DNA from 2 places in the Clostridium sp. CM038 genome. Region 2 is predicted to be linked to the other one. Evidence: riboswitches for the same ligand, from Rfam matches in the RefSeq annotation. Region 2 holds a riboswitch; the other holds the start of a gene.
The links. A riboswitch is a leader RNA that binds a small molecule or an ion and turns the genes downstream of it on or off. The one in region 2 is predicted to bind FMN.

Region 1 (3,420 bases), 1.2 Mb from region 2:
ATTAGAACAGTGGCTTTTAGGGAATTTGGAACTACCTAAAAAATCAGTATGTATAACATTTGATGATGGATATTTAAGTAGCTACATTTATGCCTATCCTATTTTGAAGAAATATAATTTTAAAGCTGCATAATTTTTAATTACATCTTATGTCAAGGATAATAGTGTTGAATTTAATCCTAAAACACAACAATTCTTAAGTTGGAAAAATATTTCTGAAACTACTGATGTATTTGAATATTCAAACCATACCCATAATTTACATAAAACAGAGAATGACAAGGGTTATTTAATTACAAAACCTTTAGATTATGTAAAAAAAGATTTAATAAAAAATACGGAACTAACCGGCAGCCATTATCTTTCTTATCCTTATGGACACCATAACGATGATGTATTAACCCTTCTGCCTACAATAGGAATACGAATGGCTGTTACTGTTAATAATGGAAGCGTAAAGAGAGGAGATTCTTTACTAGAGCTAAATAGATATGGAATATATCCTAAAACATCCATATCTACATTTAAAAGCATGGTTAATTGTGAATGGTGAACAATAAAACTAAAGGATGGCTTCTGCATTGTGCAGAAGTCATCCTTTAGTTTGTTAATACCCTTTTTTTAAAATCTTTGAAATAAGTCCCTATTTATATACCAGTATTTTTTATATTTTTTGTTCTCTACTTTTGTATTCTCTCTCCATATTCTCTTTATGAAGTATAGGCGAAACACTCTTATATAAAGCTAAGGTCATTGCTGATAATACCATTCCTTTAAGTAAATTAAAAGGAATAATTGACCAAATAATGAAAGAATTCAAATCGACAATGTTATGATTTATTTTTGATCCCATTTCTATAACGCTAGCTACTGGGAATCCTAATACTTTTTCATATAAAGGTAAAACAACAAAATAGTTTAATATCCCTGCAAAAATCGACATACAAATTGCTCCTATTAATAATCCAGCAATAGCCCCACCTTTGCTTTTGCGGGCCTTGTAAATATATCCCGATACTAATACTAAACATGAACCCACTAGAAAATTTGCTACTTCTCCAACGAAGGCTGTTTTAGTAGCTAGCATTCCATGTAATATATTTTTAAAGAGTTCAATAACTACTCCCGCTATTGGTCCTAATGCAAAGGCCCCTAAAAGTGCTGGCAGGTCGCTGATGTCAATTTTTAAGAAATCAGGGAAAATCGGTATTGGTAACTCAATGTACATCAAAAGAAAAGCCATAACAGATAAAAGTGATATTTTGATTAGTTTAACAAGTTTTTCGTCTCTCATTTTTAGTGCCCCCTAATTAACTATATCTCCTAGGGATGGATATAATACAAGCCCTGACATAGTACTATGCCAGGGCAAATTTATATATATATATCACATCTTCTTTTATCCAGACTATACTGTCGGCTTCGGAATCAAATCATCACCCAAGGGTGCTGTCTTAACGACTTCGGAAGGAAAACTCTCTTCCAAAATGTCGTTAAACCGAATCAGCCTTACGGCTCGCGGGCTTTACCGCCGGTGGGGAAATTAGCCCCGCCCTGAAGATTATTAAATTTTATTTTATAATTTAATTATATATAAATACAGTAAAATAAGCAACATATTAATTAATTATTTTTCATTGATAATGATATTCTTTTTCTTTTCTCATCAACTTCTATCACACTAACTTCTACTATATCGCCAACCTTAACCACATCCAATGGATGCTTTACAAATTTATCTGATAACTGGCTTATATGCACTAACCCATCCTGATGAACTCCAATATCAACAAAAGCTCCAAAGTCAGACACATTTCTAACAGTACCCATAAGTTTCATTCCCGGTTTAAGATGGGACATTTGAACTACACCCGTTTTTAATATCGGCTTCGGTAGTTCTTCTCTTGGATCTCTACCAGGCTTTTTAATTTCTTTAATAATGTCTCTAAGAGTTGGAACACCTATCTCCAATATTTGTGCAAGCTCATCCATATTAATATTAATATCTTTTAGTCTATCATCCAAATCTTTAAAGTTTAAAGATTTAAGATCTTCTTTTGTGTACCTTAAAAAATCCAATAATTTTTTAGTAGCATTATACGTTTCTGGATGAATTGAGGTGTTATCTAAAAATTCATTACTCTCCATAACCCTTAAAAATCCTGCACATTGCTCATATGCTTTTGCTCCTAATCTTTTCACTTTTAATAATTCTTTTCTAGTTTTGAACTTACCATTTTCTTCTCTATACGCTACAATATTTTGAGCTATAGCAGCATTTATCCCTGATATATAAGCTAATAAAGAGGGTGTTGCAATGTTAAGATCTACGCCAACAGCATTAACACAATCTTCAACTACTCCTTTTAAGGATTCATCGAGTTTTTTAGCTGCTACATCATGTTGGTATTGTCCAACTCCAATAGCTTTCGGGTCAATTTTCACAAGCTCCACTAATGGATCTTGAAGTCTTCGCCCTATAGAAATAGCTCCTCTAATAGATACATCTATATCTGGATATTCTTTAGATGCAAGCTCTGACGCTGAATATACTGAGGCTCCCGCTTCTGAGACTATAACATAGTACAAATCTTTTGAGCATTCATCCTTAAGTTCTTTAATTATCTGCGCTAAAATTTCTTCAGATTCACGACTAGCAGTCCCATTACCGAGTGACACTACTTCTACATTATGCTTAATTACCAATTTTTTAATAATATCTATAGATTTTTGAATACCGTCCTTACTGCCCGCAGTAGCGTATACTGTAGCTATATCTAAAAGCTTACCAGTATCATCAAGCACCGCTATTTTGCACCCTGTTCTAAACCCAGGATCAAATCCAAGCACTACCTTTCCTTTTATAGGTGACTGCATTAAGAGTGCCTTTAAATTAGCTTTAAATATTTCAATAGCGCTAGTTTCACCCTTTTCTGTGAGTCCGGACCTTATTTCTCTCTCAATTGATGGGAATATAAGTCTTTTTACGGAATCACCTATACTTAACTCTATATACTTATCAGTTTCATTATTCCCTTTTAAACATTTAGCTCTTAAGTACTGAGTAATCTTATCATTATCGGCTTTGATTTTCACAGAAAGTATCTTACTATTTTCGCCTCTATTTATAGCAAGAATTCTATGCGGTGGAATAGATTTAACCCCTTCTTTATACTCATAATACATTTCAAATGGAGTAGTATCATCAGAACCGCCTTTAGTTTCAACATTTCCTTGATTATGCACTAATGCTCTAATCCACTTTCTGTAATCAGCTTCATCTGAAATCATTTCACTAATAATATCCCCAGCACCTTGAAGTGCGTCCGAAGTACTATTTACTGCATTTTCTTCACTTAAGAATTTCTCTGCATACTCATTTATATCACCCTTAAACTCGCCGCATACAATAATTTCAGC
Region 2 (3,420 bases):
AAACAGAAAATGCTGTTCCATGCACATCAGTATTATTTACCACCATCTGATTTATATTTAACTTATCTAATCTATCTTTAACTATAGGCATGCATATAAGTCCACGTGCATACTTAGCCATAAAATTTATGTTTTCCTGAGTAGCTTTCTCAGCTGCTATAATTAAATCTCCTTCATTTTCCCTATCTTCATCATCTACCACAACAACCATTTTTCCATTTTTAATATCTTCTAAAGCTTCTTCAATAGTATTAAATTTATACATTTTTCCACCCCTTAATTATCACTTTGTGCTGTAATCATCACTTTTGGTGATGTAATATTATTTGCTGTGTCTACAACTGATTGCTTATACAAATCCATTTTTTTCGAGAAAATCCATACCAATAGATTTCTTTTTTTCTGGAGCTTCACCATGTTTAAGCAGTTTTTCAATATACTTCGCCATCATATCACTTTCAAGGTTAACCTCGTCACCTACCTTTTTATTAATTAAAGTAGTTTCCCCTTTTGTATGAGGTATAATTGATACTTTGAAAATGTTTTCATCAACATATGCTACAGTTAAACTAATACCGTCAATCGCTATTGATCCTTTATGTACAATATACTTTAATATATCCACTGTAGTTTCTACAGACACCCAGGTGGCATTTTCTTCGATGCACAAATCTACAATAGTTCCTATTCCGTCAATATGTCCACTTACTATATGCCCTCCTAACCTATCACTAGCCATTAATGCCCTTTCCAAATTTACATGAGAACCAGATTTCAATTCCCCTAAATTACTACTTCTTATAGTCTCCGCCATTACATCTACACTGAAGCTATTTTTATAAAATTCTGTTACAGTAAGGCACACTCCATTGGTGCTAATACTGTCACCAATCTTTATTCCACACATAACCTTTGCAGCTTTTATGGTAATTCTCGCAGACCTCGCACCTTTTTCTATAGACTTTATTTCTCCAATTTCCTCAATTAACCCTGTAAACATCTATTCACGTACCCTTCTATCATAATGTCCTCGTTAAATCTAGTTACTTCAGTATCCGTAAGCAATATAGCATCACTTACATGTTCTATTCCCTGTCCTCCTACTGGAGTCTTACCTGTTGTTCCGCCGAATATTTTCGGGGAAATAAAAGTAATAACCTTATCAACGATGCCTTCTTCTAATGCAGCATAATTTAGAGTACTGCCACCCTCAATCAAAATACTATCTATCCCCATATCACCTAGTACTCTCATTAAATAGTTTAAATTCACTCGGTTATTTTTACTTGGCGTTATAATAACTTGTGCGCCTTTTTGTTTAATAGCTTCAATTTTTGTCTCTTTCGCAAATTTTGTTGTAACGACAATAGTTTTTGTTTTTTCATCACATTTTAACACCTTTGCATCTATTGGTATTTTTGCTGTGCTATCTATAATTATCCTTATTGGGTTTTTGCTAATTATGCATTCTCTTCTTGTAGTAAGTTCTGGATCATCACTTAGGACAGTTCCAATTCCCACCATAATTCCAGTTACCATATGCCTTAATTCATGCACATACGCTCTAGATTTTTCATTACTTATCCACTTTGACTCACCAATAGAAGTTGCTATTTTTCCGTCTATTGTCATAGCAGTTTTCATGATGCAAAATGGCTTTTTATGAGTTATGTATTTTACAAATATTTCATTTGTTTTCTTTATTTCAGTTTCCATTATGCCCGTAGTTACTTCTATGCCACTACTTCTTAGAATTTCTATTCCCTTCCCTGCAACTAATGGGTTAGGGTCTATCATTCCAATTACCACTTTAGATATTTTATTTTGCACTATAGCATCAGCGCAAGGTGGCGTTTTACCATAGTGTGCGCAAGGCTCTAAAGTTACATACATTGTTGCACCTTCTACATTTTCTTTGGCATTTTTAAAAGCATTTACTTCTGCATGTGGTCCACCAAAATATTCATGATACCCCTCACCGATTATCCTATTATCTTTTACAATAACAGCGCCAACCAATGGATTAGGATTTACAAACCCCACCGCTTTTTTAGATAATTCAAGTGCTCTTCTCATATAATAATTATCCAATTTATCACCCCTAATTCTATAATTCTGGTGCCAATCTTCATAAATATTTCTCTCTTAGTATGCATAACTTTGATCAAATAAAATCATATATGTGGCTAAAATAATAAAAGCCCTGAAAACAAAGTTTTCAGGGCTCAATAAGCTAATTATATATCTAGTCAAATCATCACCTATCGGTGCTGTTAAATCATCACCTATCGGTGCTGTTCACTAAATATATTCACAATAAAATATAAAAGCAGTATTAACTATTTTTCATAGTTAATAAATGAAAATCTCCTATATTTATCATTATTCTCCTTCTCTCATCCAGACTTTACTGTCGGCTCTGGAATTAAACCAGATCTACCTTTCGGCTCGCGGGCTATACCGCCGGTTGGGAATTTAACCCTACCCTGAAGGATCTATTAAATTTTCAACTTAAGAATACCACTTTGTTATTTTAATGTCAAGCGAATCTTATAAATATAAACAATTAATCAAAATATTAGCTATAAACACTTTTAAATGATTTATTTGTTTTTTTTATTTCTTGTTTCATTATTTTTAATATTTACATCATTCGTATGCATATCTTTGTCATTATCAGTTCTCTTAATTCCTACTGAAGATAATTGCTCATTAGTAAGTTTCTGCTTTATACTCATTTAAAACACTCCCCTTTCTTCATTTATATTTTCCACTGGAAGAGAGATTTATACTACTATGATTTTCCCATCTATTCTAAAAAATTTATAAATTTTTATCTTGTAATAATTTTATATTTATATATAAGTTAATTAATCTTTAATTTACCGCTTTACATAACTAACGTAATAAAGTAATATTGTATTTATAGAATTCATAAAGGAGTGTTAATAATGAAAATTAAATTTAACTTACTAATTGTGGCAATACTTTCAACCGCTATTTTATCTGGCTGCGGAAACACCCCCACAGCTGATAATTCTTTAAAAGATATACAAGACAAAAAAGAACTAATAATTGGTCTTGATGATAACTTTCCACCAATGGGATTTAGAGATAAAAGTGGTGAAATTGTAGGCTTTGACATTGATATGGCAAAAGAAGTAGGCAAGCGAATGGGCGTAAAAGTAACCTTTAAACCAGTAGAATGGGACGGAATTATATTAAGTCTAAACAATAAAGATATTGATGCCATATGGAATGGATTAACAATAACAGATAAGAGAAAAGAACAAATTGCTTTTTCTAAAGTATACCTTCAAAATAAGCAAACAATTATTGTAAAAAACAAGTCAACTATTTCTAAAAAAAGTGATTTAACTGATAAAATTGTAGGTTTGCAAATGGGTAGCAGCAGTGAAG

Region 1: another riboswitch for FMN. It lies ahead of ACWJKS_RS01070 (ECF transporter S component); the one in region 2 lies ahead of ribD (bifunctional diaminohydroxyphosphoribosylaminopyrimidine deaminase/5-amino-6-(5-phosphoribosylamino)uracil reductase RibD).

What each region holds. Positions count from the first base shown of each region.
Region 1 is NZ_CM143651.1:240,203-243,622, reverse strand. Features, by position in the region: partial or broken gene ACWJKS_RS01075 (polysaccharide deacetylase family protein) at 1-553, shown strand, start outside; gene ACWJKS_RS01070 (ECF transporter S component) at 665-1,294, opposite strand; FMN riboswitch at 1,388-1,566, opposite strand; gene ACWJKS_RS01065 (Tex family protein) at 1,624-3,420, opposite strand, start outside.
Region 2 is NZ_CM143651.1:3,123,388-3,126,807, forward strand. Features, by position in the region: gene ACWJKS_RS14345 (bifunctional 3,4-dihydroxy-2-butanone-4-phosphate synthase/GTP cyclohydrolase II) at 1-265, opposite strand, end outside; gene ACWJKS_RS14350 (riboflavin synthase) at 350-1,000, opposite strand; gene ribD (bifunctional diaminohydroxyphosphoribosylaminopyrimidine deaminase/5-amino-6-(5-phosphoribosylamino)uracil reductase RibD) at 985-2,091, opposite strand; FMN riboswitch at 2,385-2,498, opposite strand; gene ACWJKS_RS14360 (hypothetical protein) at 2,604-2,738, opposite strand; gene ACWJKS_RS14365 (amino acid ABC transporter substrate-binding protein) at 2,952-3,420, shown strand, end outside.